4 regions of the Paenibacillus haidiansis genome follow, and region 1 is predicted to be linked to each of the others. Evidence: a T-box and tRNA genes for the amino acid it is inferred to sense, from the RefSeq annotation. Region 1 holds a T-box; the other regions hold tRNA genes.

Region 1 (4,212 bases):
TGGAGCATGTGTTTGCCGGACTGATCGAAACGACGCACCGGAAATACGACGAAGACCTGAGCAAGCTGGACGATTTGTTCGGCAGGCGGCTGCTAAACGGCACCGCCGATGACGAACCGGATTAACCGACGACGATATTGACCAGCTTGCCGGGAACGGCGATCACTTTGCGGATCGTCTTGCCTTCCACCGCCTGCTTGACGTTCGGCAGGCTCAGGCTGTGCTCCTGCATGGCCGCTTGGTCCAGATCCTTGGAAATCTTCGTCCGGTCGACGATTTTACCGTTGACCTGGACGACGATTTCGACCTCGGCATCCACAGTCCAAGCTTCGTCATAAACCGGCCACGGTTCATACGTGATGGTATCCGTATGGCCGAGCCGTTCCCATAATTCCTCCGCCAAGTGCGGCGCCAGCGGGGACAGCAATTGCACGAAGTTCTCGGCTGCAGCCTTCGGCACGATATCCGCTTTGTAAGCATCATTGATAAAGATCATCAATTGGCTGATGGCGGTATTGAAGCGGAGCGCCTCAAAATCCTCCGTCACTTTCTTGATTGTCTTATGCCAGGTCCGTTTGAACTCGTCGCTGCCGTTTTGATCGACGATTTTCGCGTTCAGGCTGCCGTCCTCGGCGACGAAAAGGCGCCAGATGCGGGACAAGAAGCGGTGCGCTCCCTCTACGCCGTTCGTACTCCAAGGCTTCGTGGCTTCCAATGGGCCCATGAACATTTCGTATACCCGCAGAGTATCCGCGCCGAATTCATTCACGATTTCGTCCGGGTTGATGACATTGCCGCGGGATTTACTCATCTTCTCGTTGTTCGTTCCGAGGATCATTCCTTGGTTGACCAGCTTGTGGAACGGCTCTTTGGTCGACACGACACCGAGATCGTAAAGCACCTTGTGCCAGAACCGCGCGTAAAGCAAGTGGAGCACGGCATGTTCCGCTCCGCCGATATAAAGGTCGACCGGCAGCCATTCCTCCTGCTTCTCTTTGGAGCAAAGCTCCTTATCGTTGTGCGGATCAATGTACCGCAGATAATACCAGCAGCTTCCCGCCCATTGCGGCATTGTGTTCGTCTCGCGACGGGCCGGCAGCCCGGTTTCCGGGTCGGTCGTGTTGACCCACTCGGTCACGTTGGCGAGCGGCGATTCGCCCGTACCGGAAGGCTTGATCGCGTCCACGTCCGGCAGCACAAGCGGCAATTGATCCTCCGGCACCGGCTTCATCGTGCCGTCTTCGAGGTGCAGAATCGGGATCGGTTCGCCCCAATAGCGCTGGCGGCTGAACAGCCAGTCGCGCAGGCGGTAGGTGACTTTGCCTTTGCCCTTGCCGCTCTCTTCGAGCCAGACGATCATCTTCTTGATCGCTTCCTCATTGCGCAGTCCGTTCAGGAAATCGGAATTGACATGCGGCCCGTCTCCGGCATAGGCTTCCTTGGCAAGATCGCCGCCCTCGACGACCTCGACAATCGGAAGGTCGAACTGCTTGGCGAACTCGTAGTCCCGCTCGTCATGGCCCGGTACGGCCATGATCGCGCCGGTGCCGTAACCGGCCAGCACGTAATCGGCGATCCAGATCGGCAGCTTCGCGCCGTTCACCGGGTTCACCGCGTAAGCGCCCGTGAACACGCCGGTTTTGTCCTTGGCCAGGTCCGTCCGTTCCAGATCGCTCTTGCGGGCGGCCTGTTCCTGATAGGCCTTGACCGCTTCGCTCTGGGCGTCCGTCGTAATCTTGGCCACCAGCTCATGCTCCGGTGCAAGCACCGCATAGCTCGCGCCGAACAGCGTATCCGGACGGGTCGTGAACACGGTCAACACTTCGTCATGGCCGTCGATGGCAAATACGACTTCCGCGCCTTCGGATTTGCCGATCCAGTTGCGCTGCATATCTTTGATGCTCTCCGACCAGTCGAGATCTTCGAGATCTTCCAGCAAACGTTCGGCATATTCGGTAATCTTCAGCACCCATTGGCGCATCGGCTTGCGGATGACCGGGTGGCCGCCGCGTTCGCTCTTGCCGTCGATGACTTCCTCGTTCGCCAGCACCGTACCGAGCGCAGGGCACCAGTTCACCGGCACCTCGGCGACATAAGCGAGCCCTTTCTTATATAGTTGAATAAAGATCCATTGGGTCCATTTGTAATATTCCGGGTCGGTCGTACTGATCTCGCGGTCCCAGTCGTACGAGAAACCAAGCGACTTGATTTGGCGCCGGAAGTTGTTGATGTTCTTGATCGTAATATCGCGAGGGTGCTCGCCCGTATCCAAAGCGTGCTGCTCCGCAGGCAGGCCGAACGCGTCCCAGCCCATCGGGTGAAGCACATTGTAGCCGCGCATCCGTTTGAAGCGGGATACGATATCCGTCGCCGTATAGCCTTCCGGATGGCCTACATGAAGGCCGGCGCCGGAAGGGTAAGGGAACATGTCGAGCGCGTAAAATTTCGGCTTGCCCGCATCCTCCCGGGTTTTGAAGGTTTGATTTTTTTCCCAGAATGCCTGCCATTTCGGCTCAATGCTCTGGGCCCGGTAAACATCTTGTGGCACATTATTGTCCGCCATAGTGCTAAAATCCTCCCTAAATACGTCTCTTCAATTGCTTGCATTGCTTAAACATAAAAAACCTCCCGATCCATAGCGTATCATCGCTAGGGACGAGAGGAAATTTCCCGTGGTACCACCCTAGTTAGCGTCGGACATGCTTTGTCCTCAGCTCCCTTTATACCCTTAACGCAGGTAAAACGATGATGTTTGCATCATAACTCCGAGGCGAGTTCGTTTGTTCCCTCCAACCGGCTTGCACCCAACCGCCGGCTCTCTGCATGGCCGGATCCAAACTAATAATCCTCATCAAAGTTTGCAAATATGCTTTTGAATTACCAATCATTATATAAAAATGAGCCCGCTTCGTCAATGGGGCCGCTTGCTGCGGACTGTTCACAAAAATTTTAAAGTGCCGCTCTTTACAGTTTCGACGAAAAGAGTATAATTAAGTATTGTTTCCCCCATATTTATGATTATCGAGACGTGGCTCAGCTTGGTAGAGCGCTTGCTTCGGGAGCAAGAGGTCGCAGGTTCAAATCCTGTCGTCTCGACCATACATACGCATTGTAACCCTTGGAATCCAAGGGTTTTTATTTTTGTCCGAAATTGATTATAGATATCCTCCCCCTTGCCAATGCGAAGTGAAGAAGAGGATAATAAGCTCAGCCATCCTCCATATAATGGAAAGGGGAACCGAAAGTTGAAAATTACATACGCAACCGAACAGGACTTCGAATGGGTCAGAGAAAAGGACCGCCATCTCCACGAACAATTAATCCTGCCGAAAATCAAGGGAAAAGAAATTTACTTATTACAGGACGAAAACGGAGAAAAGATCGGTTGGATGCGCTACGGGTATTTTTGGGACAATACGCCTTTTATGAATATGATTTGGATCGAGGAACCTTACCGCAGTAAAGGTTTTGGAAAAATTACAGTGGATTTTTGGGAGAATGAAATGAAGCGGCAAGGTCATACAATGGTAATGACATCGACTCAAGCGGATGAGGGCTCTCAACATTTCTATCGAAAGCTGGGTTATAAAGACTCGGGATGTCTAATACTTGATTCTCAGGCCTTGGAAATTATGCTTACCAAACAGCTTGCATAAAAGAATACTCCCGTTCAATACAAAAACAGCGGCTGACTAAGACTCGCAAATCTTAGCCAACCGCTGTTTCATTTTAACCGGCGGTTTATCGAATCATTTCGCGCAGCTCGGCCGCGCTTGCTTCATACTGAGGCTTGAAATCCGCCGATTTCATGTAGCCCGCCAGGCTGGACAGGAACTGTCTGCCTTCCGGCGTGCCGCTCACTTTGTCCGCGTCCAGCGGGCATACGAGCAAATTGCCTGCGCCCACGCGGCATTCAAACAAAAATCCGAGCTTGTGGTTGCGCTCGAAATTGTCGATCGTCTGCACGATCGGACTCCATTCCCGGGCGGTTCCGTCCATGATGATCGATTTCGAGTTCTCGATGATGTTCCACCACGGATAGGTGGAATATTCTTCGGACAGGAAGTCGCGGAACACGGGGTGGGTGTTATCGATCAGCAGCCCCATCGTGCCGACCGGAACGGGCCGGTTCATGCTCTCGGAGATAGAGCGGAACATCGGATAGCACCAGAAATCCGTACAGTAAAAGCCCTCAATCGCGTTTTCGAGCGA
Region 2 (4,212 bases), 170 kb from region 1:
AATCACCCGCAGCGGGTTCCCGTCCAACGAAGCGGACCCTGCCGCCGAATCTACCTCGGCGCGCTCCGGTGCGGAAAAGTCGCCGAGCTCCAAGGCGCAGCCCGACAATAAAGAGCAGATAACGAATAAACAAATTCCAAGTAATAAATGATGCTTTCCTGTCTTTTTTCGATTGTGTCTGATCATGGTTGGCAAATTCCTCTTCCAATTCTTTTTTCTAATATATCATAACAAACCTGTCGCCTTACAGAGAAAAAAGCAGCCCGCCCTCCAGGAGTGGAAGGCAAGCTGCCTTAAAACCAAATGCGTTTTATTTTACGGTGACTCTAATGGACACGGTCTTGCCGCCGTACACCGCTTTGATGGTGGCGCTGCCCTTGGCAACCGCCTGAATCTTGCCGCCCGTCACCGTGGCCACGGAAGGCTTCGAGCTTGTCCAGGTCGCGCTGCCCGTTACGGCCGAAGTCGCCCCGGTATCATACGTCGCGGTCAAAGCAACCGTCTTGACGTACCCCGGTGACAATTGCAGGCTCTTCTCGTCGACCGTCAGCTTCGTGAGTTTAGGAACTACGTTGATTTTGACGCTGACATCATGCCCCTGGTAGGAGCCGGTAAGCGTCGCCGTACCGATTCCCACGGCCTTTACGGAAGTCGTAGTGATTGTAGCGACTTCAGTATTGGAGGACTGCCATCCCATCTTGCTCGACAGGTTCACGGTTTTGCCGTCGGTATAATAACCAGTAACCTTGATGGCCTTCGATTTCTTCAAATTGAGTTCGACGGAAGTCGGATCCACGACAACCTTGGTGATTTTCTGCTCCACGGTAACCGGAACCGTGATCGTCTTCTCCGAGTATGTTCCTTTCAAGGTCGCCGAACCCTTCGTCAGTCCTTTAAGGACTTTGCCGCTGGAGGTCGTTTTAATGACCGCATTGGATCCGGTAAGCGTCCATTCAATTGTATCCGTAATGTCCGCTTCTTCGCCGTCTTCCCATACGACCGTCACTTGCGGAAGGTCGGTTTGTTCGCCGACGACGGCGCTGATTCTCTCAACGTCCGGCAGCAATGCCAGTACGTTCTCTTTAACCGTAAGGCTTACGGATACCGTCTCCTCACGGATGTCATGAGCCGTAGCCTCGGTAACTTCCGACTCCGGAAGCGACGCCGTTAAGGTTACCGTGCCTTTCTCCAAGGCGACGATTTTGCCGTCTTCGATTTTGGCGATTTCCTCATTATCCGAAGACCACTTGACCAGATCGCTCATATCGGTTTCTTCTTCGTCCAGCTTCGTGCCGGTGACTTTCGGCAATTTCAGCGTATCGTCCCTATACATTTCGAGTTCGGTTTCCTCGACCGAAAGCTCTGTGATGGTCGGGCTAACCGTAACTTTCATCGTTTTGCTGATGCCCAGATTGCTTACCGTAATCGTCGATGTACCCACCGCCCGTGCGGTAACCGCACCGCCGGACACCGTAACCGCGAGCGGATTCGAAGAAGTCCAAGTCGCCGTCGAGCCTACATCGACCGAGGCGTTGGCGCTGCTTCTCATCTTGGCGCCCACTTCCAGCACCTCGCCGATAAACAGGCTTTGGTCGCCGGAAGGGTTGAGCAGGATCGCCTCGTACGGCGCCCGGACGTAAACCACGGACTGCGCTCTCACCCCGAGGTATTGCGCCGTAATCGTCGTTTTGCCGACCGCCAAGGCCTTGATTTTGCCGTCTTCCACGGTGGCGACATTGCTATCGGAAGATGACCAGGTGGCGTCTTCCGTTACATCCTCCGAGCTTTGGTCGCTCGCAAGGGTGGAGAAAGCTTTAAGAACCGCATCATCGTCGCCGACAACGAGCTCAACTTCATCGGCGGACAGCGTTTGATCATCCACGATATAGTTCAATTTCAATTCGGAATAAGGCGAGCTGACCGTTGCGGTAAACGTTGCCGTAAGCCCCGAGTACTTCGCGGTAACGGTGGCCGTTCCTTCCGCAACGAGTGTAATTTGTCCTTTTTCGATTGTAAGAACGCCTTCGTTCGAGCTGGACCAGGTCGCATCCTCGGTCACGTCGACGGTCTCCCCGTCGGTGGCGCCGATGGCGGCCAGCGCTTTGACCTTCAGATTTTTGGCGCCCGTGCCGAGCTTGTATTTACCGTTCTTCGAATATTCGAGGGTCAATCCGTCATAGGAATTAACCGCCTTGACTTCGATGGTCGAAGTCGCGGACTCGTAATCCGCACGAATCGTAACCGTACCGGCCTTCAGCGGGGTAAGGAACCCGCTTGAGACCTTGACGACTTCGCTGTCGCTGGAGGTCCAGGTCACCGCATTCGTCAGATCGCGTTTCACGGAGGAGCCTTCCACCGTTCCCCATACTTTCAACTGCTTCGTTGTTTTGCCCACGGTCAGTTCAACCGTCGTTCCGGAGCCGTCGATATCGATTGCGACGACATCTCCGGTAGCTGCGTAAGCGCCATTTGGAAATACTACGGCAAGCAGCAACGTTAGCATCAGGAGCCAACCCGTCATTTTCCTTCTAACACTCATTCATTTCTCTCCTTTGGTTCCATCTTTGCCGGAATATTACTCCTTTCCAGGCCTATACCGTTTTATATCGGCTTTTAGGATAAATTTAGTAACCTTTTTTGATAAAATATGACCTTTTTCCTAGTTCTAATTTAAGAGCGGCCAATAAAAAAACACCGCCCGGCTTTCGCTCCCGCGAAAACCGAACGGTGTTTCATTGTGATGCCGAGAACCGGACTCGAACCGGTACGGGAGAAACTCCCGACAGATTTTAAGTCTGTTGCGTCTGCCTATTCCGCCACCCCGGCAGGTTGAGGAAAATCCCGTAAAATTGATTATACCCGGAATTGCTTTCAGATTCAATATATTTTATTGGTCATGGAATGAATTTTTTCGGGGAATCCTATACCCTATACCAATTCAGGAGGTTTTACATGAAGATTTCCACGGAACAATATCAGGTGGCTCCTTTGAAGCAGGCGGCCGAGGCGGTAGCCGTGATCAAAGAAGCCGAGAAAACATTACAGCGAATAACGGGCGAAGAAATTACGCTTATCGCTTATGAACAAACCGGGCGAGACGAAGAACGATAAAGTTGCGGGTAGCATCAAAACAGCCTCCTTGTAATAGGAGGCTGTTTTGCGTTCACTTAAGAACGGTCCGATTCTCTACGGCGCATACCGGCAAGACCGAGAAGACCGATCAAGCCAAGCCAACCCCAATTCGAACTGGTACCGGTTGTTGTGGCGCGGGCGCGGACGTTATTCGTTGAATAACCCGTTGTGTTGGTTGAATAATTACCCGTCGTGTTATACGTATTTCCGTTGCCGGTCGTATCGTTTCCGTAGGCGGAAACCGGGAGCGCCAACAAAACGGATACCATAGCGGTAACAAGCAAAGTCGCCAAACTCTTTTTCAAACAGGAAGCACCTCCTCGATTAAATGTAACCTCATCTGGTAAGCTTCCCGGAAGTAATATCCTTTATGCAAACTCAGTCCCCTAATATTAATTTGTCTCATTATATATTTATGCATTTTTTTGATGCTGGCGTTCCGAATACGAAAAGCTGTACCCGTTCGCTTATTAACCGTAAATCTACGGAAGTCAAGGAAAAATAATCACAATATTCGACGGTTTTTTACATTTTTTTCTGGAATGCAGGATAAGTGTCCGAATGAATCGAATTTGTATAATACCACTTTGGTCTGGTGCGGACAGTGCCAAAGCGGGTTTCCGCAAAACGGTCGCCAGTGCACAGCGGACGTATTACATAGATATTAAATCTCAGGAGTTGTTCGCTTTGGAGATTATCCGCAAAATTGAAGAGCTACGGAAGGAATTGAATAGGCTCGCAATGTACAAACGACTGGCCGACCGGGAATTGGTAATTTTAAGTCAAAAGCTTGATCGGCTGCTAAATGAATTCCAGAAGGACAAGCTCGGAAAATGATGAAAAGGGAGCCGCTTGCGCGGCTCCTTTATAGTGTGGGGTATCTCCGTATTCCGATAAAAATACAGCTTCTGTAGAGGGCCCAGGCATATTTGGTCGAATGCGCATAGACTAAATGACAATGACAAGCGAGGAGGCAATCGGCAAGATGCCTAACTACCGGATTATCGTTGACTTATCGGACCGGATGCTGTATTTGCTTGACGGGTACACCGTAGTAAGAGGCTTTCCCGTCGGGATCGG
Region 3 (4,212 bases), on a different contig from region 1:
AATCACATTCGATAGTATCGACATTTCCATGGCGAAGGACGCCGTCCCCGGCAAGCCTGCGATGATGGCGGGGATCGAGGATATGAAGCGTCGCGGGTTCTACCTAGGCAATGTGAGGGATGTACGGTTTAACCGGGTGACGATTGAGAATCACGAAGGCCCGGCCTTTTACATCGAAAACGGGGAAGATGTGGAAATCGAAGGCTGCCGATCGAAGAATACGAGCAAGCCGGAGAAGCTGGTCGAGCAAGTGACCGTGAATCCTGCGGATCAGAATTTCACCGATGCCGAATAAACGGATTGTATTCGGAGGCGGGCTCGGATAATCGGATACCCGCGCGAAAGGAGCCGCTATTAAATGATTGTAGTAGGCAAACCCTCCTTCTGTGATTTTCAGACGATTCAGGAGGCGGTGAATTTTCTGGAACAGGGGTCTTCCGGGGAACAAGCAACGCTGTGTATTTTGTCCGGGATATATGAGGAGCAGGTACGGATCTACCGCTCGGACTTGCGCATCGTCGGGGTGGGCAGCGTTGAGATTACGATGAACCGCTGCGCCAAGGAGCGGGACGAACACGGGGAGGAAATCGGCACGTTTGCGACGCCGACGCTGTTTTTGGGCGGCATCCGCCTCGTCGTCGAGAACCTGACGATATCCAATACGGCCGGACCGGGAGAGCGGGTCGGTCAAGCGGTCGCAGTGACCGCCTATTGCGATCAGGCGATCTTCCGCAGTTGCTCCTTCAAGGGGTATCAGGATACGTTGTTTACGGGGCCTTTGCCGCCTAAGCCCAGGGAACGGCCGGAATTCGGCGGCATCCCGCTCAAGGAAGAACACGAATCGTACCGCCAGTTGTATCAAAATTGCTATATTGAAGGAACGGTCGATTTTATTTTCGGCGGAGCCACGGCTTATTTTGAGCAATGCGAAATCCGCAGCCTGCAGCAGCCGGCAGGGAAGAAGGGTTACATCACGGCGGCCTCCACGCCTCAAGGGCAGGCTCACGGCTATGTGTTCAACCGCTGCTTCCTGACCGCGGAGCCCGGCGTATCCGAGGTATTCCTGGGGCGTCCGTGGCGCGAATTTGCCAAAACCGTATTCGTGGACTGCCGTATGGAAGACCATATTCATCCTTTGGGCTGGGACAATTGGAGCGATCCGGCGAACGAGAAGACGGTATGTTATCGGGAATATGTTCCTTCCGGGGAGATGGCTGCCGCTTTGCGGCCGAAGCGTGTTCCGTGGGCCGGTTGTTTGGCGGCCGAAGAAGGGGATACGGATTATCGCAAGGAGCATATTTTTGCCGGAAGCGACTTTTGGAAGGGATGACGCTTCCCGGGACATACCGGGAAGAGGAAGACCTGAGAGTCGGGCGGCATAGCTGATCAGGATGGCAAGGAGTTGTTGAGTGTGGAACGGAAAGTTTTATCCGGCGGACCGGAGGTCATTACGCTCGGGGAATCGATGGGGCTGATGATCCCGCGCGGCTCAAAAGGGCTGGAGTACAGCCCGGAGGTGGAAATGTCGTTCGGCGGGGCTGAGAGCAATTTGGCCATCGGCCTGGCGCGGCTTGGGATCCGGGCGGGCTGGTGCGGACGGTTGGGCGACGATCCGGTCGGCCGCCGCATCCTTAAGGCGCTGCGGGGAGAGGGCGTCGACGTCTCTTGCGCCCCGCTGGCCGAGGGCGAGCCTACCGGATTGATGATGCGCGAGCAGGTCGGGAATAAGAGCTCGGTCTACTATTACCGCCGGGGTTCCGCCGCGAGCGCCATGCGGCCCGAGCATTTGGACGAAGCGTATATCGCCGGAGCGGATATTTTGCATCTCACCGGAATTACCGCGGCAATCAGCCAATCGGCGAGAGATACGGTGTTCGAGGCCGTCGCTTTGGCGAAGCGGCATGGAACCAAGGTCAGCTTCGATCCAAATCTTCGTTTGAAGCTGTGGAGCGCCGAAGAAGCTCGGCCGGTGCTGCTGGCGCTGGCGGAGCAGGCCGATTATTTCCTGCCGGGATTGGATGAGCTGAAGCAGCTTTATCGTAAAGAAACGCTGGAAGAGCTCCTTCCCGAGCTGGGTAAAATGTCCGCCGTGCATATCATCAAGGGCGGGCCCGGCGTGACCTACCTGTTGGAGAATGGTGAACTTAAGGAAGTGCCTTATTTTAAAGTCGATAAAGTCGTGGATACGGTCGGCGCGGGCGACGGCTTTTGCGCCGGTTTTCTGGCCGGGCTGAGACAGGGGCTGTCTCATGAGGAAGCCGTGCGTCAAGGCAATCTGATAGGCTCGATGGTGATTCAAGCTCCCGGCGATTGGGAGGGACTGCCCACCCTGGCCGAGGTCGAGGCCGCTTTGACCGGGCGGGGGCATGTGGAACGGTAACCTTTCTTTCTAACAATTACTTGTTGACTAGCTTGAAAATGCGTGCTAATATATATTCTGTTGCTGCAAAACATTGCATGTGACAGAATATGCGGTCGTGGCGGAATTGGCAGACGCGCACGGTTCAGGTCCGTGTGGGCTAACCCCCGTGGAGGTTCGAGTCCTCTCGACCGCATCAAGCCCTCAAACAGGCCTCTTCCTTGGAAGAGGCTTTTTATTTGGCCTCCGCAATTAACTCTGACGAATGATTATTGATCACTTCTCTCGGTTTTAAGGCTTTTTTTCTTCTGCGCTCCGGTCAGCCTCCACCGCTGCATTCAACTCATCCAAATAGTATCCTTGGTATTTACTGAATCTGCTCTTTCATGTATTTGTGCTTGTTGGCATTGGTTTTCAGATGTGTCGGTTCCGCAATGAGTACGCGGCGCCCACCATTTAATGGGAAATGGCTTAAAGTAGACGGTTCTCGACAGCCTAAGCCTCTGACTCAGAGACTTTTCACATTTGCATATTAATTTTGAATCATTCAATCCGCTTGTCACTGGCATTGGAGGGTAAGGTAACTTCCCGCTTCTCGCTTCTGCAAACCCTTCGTTTCCAAAAAAACGGAAAACCAAGTAGGCTATCCGTTTTTTCAACAGAAGATATTCCCGAAGTAAATAGCTCCGAAGTGATCGTAGTTAATGAAACAGCGGCAGTTTAGGACCTTATTCTCGGTCCAAAGCTGCCGCTGCTTAGATCTTAACATCCGCTTAGATGCTCTTTATGAGGAATGAATACACTGATGTGCTCCTCAAGAACTTGTGTTTATTTCCATTGCGCGATTTCGTGAATTGGGAATCGAACGGGAGGGCGGCCTTCGGCTGCCGCTTTGCCAATCGAAATAATAATGATTGGGATGTAACGCGCAGCATCAAGTTCAAACGCTTCCGCAATCTTTTCTTTGTTAAACCCGGCCATTGGATTGGTAGCATAGCCATGTGCGTAAGCTGTTAGTAATAATTGCATAGATACCAGTCCGCTGTCAACCATAATGGATTCACGCTTTTCTTGAACGGAGAAACGATCAAATAGCGGTACGACAGTCGAAAGGATTTTTTCTTTCATTTCCTGCGGCATGTGGCCCAGTTCTACTGCCTTGCCGTAAATTTCATCGGCACGGTCGGCAAACTGGAGATCGCCAAATACGGCAATGACAGCAGATGAGGTATAGATTTGCGTTGAATTAAACGGTGCAAGCTCGACCAATTTCTCCTTGGCTTCCTGACTTTCTATAACAACAAACCGCCAAGGCTGCAAATTGAACGATGAAGGCGCAAGAGTTGCTTCCTTCAAGATTTGGCTCATTTCCTCCCGGCTGATTTTCACCTCCGGATCGTATTTTTTTATGGTACGTCGATTGTGAATAACCTCGTTAAAATTAAAATCCAGATTAGATGTAGACATCATTTTTTTCCTGCCTTCTTTTGAATTATAGAATATCGGGAGAAGCGGTAGGGTTGCCGACAAGCAAACGGTCGATAATGTCGGTTAGCGCTTTTCTTTTCGCTTCATATTCTTGTTCACTCCAGTCAAAAATACCTTTGTCAAACCAGAATGAAGCGCCCACTAATAAAAACTCCACAGCCAATTCTGGTTGCCGAACATGGAATATTCCTTCTTCTACACCTAGTTGAACGATCTGTCGAGCGAAGGGGAGTAAAGCCATAATCTCGGCAACTATCCATTTCTGATGCAATGTACTGTTGATTTCTTGATGGAGGTAACCAAATACATCCTCGTCTTGTTCGTTCGGGAAAGCATCCGTAAACATACGTGTGAGCTTCTCAAGA
Region 4 (4,212 bases), on a different contig from region 1:
ATGCCATCCAGCACTTCTTCGTTAATCTCGGTCATAAAAACAATCCGGTCGCGAAAGCGGGCTTTCTGGATGCTCATATATTCACCGGCATGCGCCACCTCTTCGCGCAGCGTAACCGCCTGATCCAGCTTTTGCAGATTGTATCTTAACAGACGGGACACGGAGACGGCGAGATCGCTCGTCTTCTCGGCGCCCTCAATATAGGCCAGCTTGGATATGGAGTTCAGCGTATTGAACAAAAAATGGGGGTTGATTTGGCTTTGCAGCGTTTTTAGCTCCAGCTCCTTGACCAGCCTGTCCCTTTCCAGACTTTGGATGTTTTCCGCCATAAGACGCTGAATGTTGTCGAGCATGCCGTTGAATGCCCGGCACAAAATGCTGATCTCGTCGTTACGGTCGCTTTCGGGCGCCTTCTTGTCCATACGTCCTTTGGAGATTTGCTTGGCGGTGGCGACGAGCCGGCGGATCGGCCCGGTAATGCTTTCGGACAGCCACATCGCCAGCAAAATGCTGAAAGCCGCGGCCGTAATAACGAGCAGAATGCCTAGCTTGTTCAGTTTTCCGCTCGCGTACATCATCTCTTCATAAATCGGTTTATAATTTTCCAACTCCAGGTCAACGAGCTCCTGAGCTTCCTCGCGGATAAAACGCTGGGTTTGTTCCGCATCGATATATTGTCCGGCCATCGTATTGGAGTCCTGAAATTCAATCTGCTCGATCATACCCTCGGATTGCTCCAGAAACGTATCGATAATATTCCGGTAATTGACCAGGGGGAGATCGCTTTCGCCGATCATTTCCATTTCGTCGAGGTCGCTCCGCAGCCGTTTCACCGCATTCAAATGCCGGGTCACCTCCGGCAAGCTCTCTTCGTCCATCTGCATAATGAAACGGTTCATCGACCGCATGTTCTCGCCAACCTCGTAAGACACTTCTTTATATAGCAAAATACGCTTTATCATCAAATGATAGCTTTGTTGCACGGTTTGCCCGCTCTCGAACAAAAAAAACGATACGGAGCTCATCACCAGCACCAGCAGCGGCAGGAACAGAATCAGCTTTTGACGGATACTCACAGGCTTTCTCCCTCCTGCACGTTGCTCTCGTTCAACACCTTTACCTCCGTATGGTAGGTCGAACGGAGAGGCTTACCCTGGAAATGTTCGTACAGCAGCCGAACGGCCATTTCGCCCATCAGGAAAGGCTGCTGTGAGACGGTAGCCTGGATTTCCCCATTCGTAATTGCCTCCAGCGTCTCCTTCTGATTATCGAATCCGATGATCAGAAGATCGTCGCGTCGCAAGCTTTTTGCCGCCTGCATGACGCCGAGAGCATCGGTAGCGCTCGTACCGACCATGATCGTAATTTCCGGGTGCCGGCGCAGCATATCGGCCGCTTGCTGGATCGCTTCCATTTGAGAGATGTTGGAGCTGCGCACGTCCACGATCTCTAGACCCGGGTACTGGGCGACAATCCGTTTCAACCCTTCAAGCCGCTGGTTTTGACTTTCGGCCATCTCACTGCCGATGATGACGCCGATCTTTCCTGAGCCGCCCGCCGTCTTGACGACCAGCCGGCCCATCATTTCGCCGGCGGCGACATTATCCGTACCGACATACGCAAGCCGCCGGCTGTCCGGGGCGTCCGTATCGATCGTCAGAACAGGAATGCCCCGTTTGACCGCTTTGTCAATCACCGGCTTGAAACTCTCTTCATTCAGGCCCTGCACTATAATAGCGTCGACGCGGGCGGCGATCGCTTTTTCCAAGAGGTCCAATTGCTCTGTCATGTTGTTCCGCACCGCCCCGGCGAATTCGATATCAAGGCCGTATTGTTCAGCCGCTTGGGCAGCCCCCTTCTCAATCATCTCCCAATAGGGGTGGAAGCGCTCCTGCTCGATCAGCACAACATGATAACGGTGCTCCCTTGCTTCGGCATGCCCTTGCAGCTCCTTGACGATGACCCCGATATTGCCCGAATAACGGGCAAAGCCGATAAACAAATACGCCAAAATAAATATACAGACCAAGAGAACGGAAAACCATGCTTTGTCTTTGATCATACGGTTCACCTCTCAAATATCCTAACTCCGTTTGTATGCGCTTGCAATATGCAACAAGGACAAACAACGCAATCCGCATCGTTTAGAAAATAAAAAAAGTTCGCAACCTGCTCCGAGAGCAAATTGCGAACTTTTCACCGGTCAGAAACGATGCGGTCGAGAGGACTCGAACCTCCACGGGGGGTTAGCCCACACGGACCTGAACCGTGCGCGTCTGCCAATTCCGCCACGACCGCTTAATGTCTTCCTACGGAACAATTTCCGCAGCGACAAGATATACAATACCACGCCGATTTGCCCAAAGTCAACAATTTCCTTCAACAAAATTTTAATCACCCGCTTTTAATTCGCCGTTGTTTTGTATAGAATAGGAACATAAGTTCTCATTTCAAATGGAAAGTTGGTGTTTTCAATGGCGGTGCCCGGCATTTCGGAAGACGAGTTGGCATTGATCCGGAGCGTCATTCTTCTCCGTATGATCCGCCGCATTTTGGAGCGGGATGCCCGGATTCTGGAGGAGAGCGGCATGCTCAAAAGCCCCGAGCTCTACACGGATATGATCCATAACGCGGAACGGCGAGCTTCGCTGGTGCAGCAGGAAATTCAGGCGGAGTTCAAGAGACGCGGAATTAAACTGCTCGGATTTCACCAAAACGAAGAAGGAATTGAGGCCGAGTATACTTATAAGGGCTTTCGCGGATATATGAAAATCTTATGGCCCGCGCTAAGGAGCGAAATTTCCTCGCGAATCCGGGCTTATTTGGGAAATGATATGGCCCCCTCCACCCCTAATTTCATGGTATAAAAAAACTCCCCCGAGCCCGGTTCTATGCCGGTTTGCTCAGGGGGTAAATTCTGTCTATCCACCTAGTTTTGCGATAGCGCAAAGGGCCGTACGCCTAATGAATCGGCGTCTCGGACAGCGCCTCCTGCACGCGGATCACGCCTTGGGACAGCGCGTTTCCGGCCAGCGCGGCCGAGGCGACGGCCACCGTTTCCAATAGCTCCGCTTCGGTAGCACCCTTGGATCTCGCTTCTTCGGCATGGTAATAGGTGCACACTTCGTTATTGGTTGACAAAGCGATGCCAAGCGCGATGAGCTGCTTCGTCTTCGCGTCCAGCACGCCGCTTTCGAAGCTCGCTCCGGTAAAAGCGTGATAAGCTTCGGTCGCTCCGGGAACCGCCTCGCCGTAAGCGCTGATTTGGTCCTTGTAAGCTTTGATTTTGTCGTTGACGAGTGACATAAGGCATGAGCTTCCTTTCTGCAAGGGATTGGCTTCTTACCTTACTACGTTGTCCCGCTATGCGAAAAATATGCCTATTCCTCCGGCGAAACCCGCGGCTCGCGCGAAGGGGCGTAGCTGTAACTGCGGTCCAGCTTGACCACATTTCTGTTGGGCTTGCGGATTAGCACATGGGTATCGTCCCAGGCGACGACAATCCCCCGGATATCGTTCTCGGGAATGGCGTCTCTTACGACCCGGACCTTTTCGCCGGACAACCGGAATTGATTCAATTCCTCATCGGAAATCATCGTTATCACCGCCTCTTGCAATCAATTTTTAACTGCCTGCTTCTATAATATTAGTTCAAAAAAAGACCCCGCAGCAAACTGACGGAGTCTTTTCATATCATGGACGGGCATTGCAACCCTTCATGATGAATTCAATGAATTGCCGATATGACTGCGGACATTCCTTTAACGCTGCGCATGCTCCTTGCTGTCGTTCTTCTCGAACCAGAAATCAAGCACCTTCGCGGACATAACCCGCTGCTGCAAATAACCGACCTGTTGAGGGCTGAACTCCTCTTTCCAGGCGATACCAAGCTCCTCGCAAAGCCCGGCGATCGTCAGCAGTTGCGACCACGCCACATAGCGCTTATACCAGAAGAACTGGGGATGCTCGAGCATATAGGGATAAAGGTCGTCAAATTCCGTATGCTTGCAGTCCAGGGCACGCTCAAAGGTTATCTTGGCTTCGGACAATTTAGCAATAAAAAACTCTGCCTTTACTACAGATTCTTCCCCCATTTTGTAAGCCTCCTCTCCCTAGTAATCCTCATTATAACGAAAAAAAGAAGGCCTGCAAAGAACTGTTGCAAAATTGGAACGAATTAAATATTTGCCCAGTTTAGTCCGCAAAAGTAAT

Evidence for each region. A T-box is a leader RNA that pairs with one kind of tRNA and senses whether it is charged. The one in region 1 lies ahead of leuS (leucine--tRNA ligase), so its partner is inferred to be a tRNA-Leu.
Region 2: it has a tRNA-Leu gene. The T-box ahead of leuS (leucine--tRNA ligase) is inferred to sense a tRNA for this amino acid. The anticodon was not compared.
Region 3: it has a tRNA-Leu gene. The T-box ahead of leuS (leucine--tRNA ligase) is inferred to sense a tRNA for this amino acid. The anticodon was not compared.
Region 4: it has a tRNA-Leu gene. The T-box ahead of leuS (leucine--tRNA ligase) is inferred to sense a tRNA for this amino acid. The anticodon was not compared.

What each region holds. Positions count from the first base shown of each region.
Region 1 covers NZ_JAZHPZ010000001.1:611,866-616,077, forward strand. The annotation lists gene comER (late competence protein ComER) at 1-125, shown strand, start outside; gene leuS (leucine--tRNA ligase) at 122-2,563, opposite strand; T-box leader at 2,649-2,864, opposite strand; tRNA gene V3851_RS02960 (tRNA-Pro) at 3,023-3,099, shown strand; gene V3851_RS02965 (GNAT family N-acetyltransferase) at 3,246-3,656, shown strand; gene V3851_RS02970 (sugar-binding domain-containing protein) at 3,742-4,212, opposite strand, start outside.
Region 2 covers NZ_JAZHPZ010000001.1:442,215-446,426, forward strand. The annotation lists gene V3851_RS02170 (ComEC/Rec2 family competence protein) at 1-186, opposite strand, end outside; gene V3851_RS02175 (Ig-like domain-containing protein) at 311-2,539, opposite strand; tRNA gene V3851_RS02180 (tRNA-Leu) at 2,742-2,826, opposite strand; gene V3851_RS02185 (hypothetical protein) at 2,953-3,111, shown strand; gene V3851_RS02190 (WGxxGxxG family protein) at 3,168-3,437, opposite strand; gene V3851_RS02195 (aspartyl-phosphate phosphatase Spo0E family protein) at 3,694-3,969, shown strand; gene V3851_RS02200 (L,D-transpeptidase) at 4,118-4,212, shown strand, end outside.
Region 3 covers NZ_JAZHPZ010000002.1:407,641-411,852, reverse strand. The annotation lists gene V3851_RS06335 (glycoside hydrolase family 28 protein) at 1-295, shown strand, start outside; gene V3851_RS06330 (pectinesterase family protein) at 362-1,330, shown strand; gene V3851_RS06325 (sugar kinase) at 1,466-2,380, shown strand; tRNA gene V3851_RS06320 (tRNA-Leu) at 2,472-2,555, shown strand; gene V3851_RS06315 (nitroreductase family protein) at 3,188-3,826, opposite strand; gene V3851_RS06310 (TetR/AcrR family transcriptional regulator) at 3,852-4,212, opposite strand, start outside.
Region 4 covers NZ_JAZHPZ010000002.1:473,347-477,558, forward strand. The annotation lists gene V3851_RS06570 (sensor histidine kinase) at 1-1,076, opposite strand, end outside; gene V3851_RS06575 (sugar-binding protein) at 1,073-2,062, opposite strand; tRNA gene V3851_RS06580 (tRNA-Leu) at 2,214-2,298, opposite strand; gene V3851_RS06585 (hypothetical protein) at 2,475-2,867, shown strand; gene V3851_RS06590 (carboxymuconolactone decarboxylase family protein) at 2,962-3,306, opposite strand; gene V3851_RS06595 (hypothetical protein) at 3,381-3,596, opposite strand; gene V3851_RS06600 (hypothetical protein) at 3,762-4,094, opposite strand; gene V3851_RS06605 (xanthine phosphoribosyltransferase) at 4,195-4,212, opposite strand, start outside.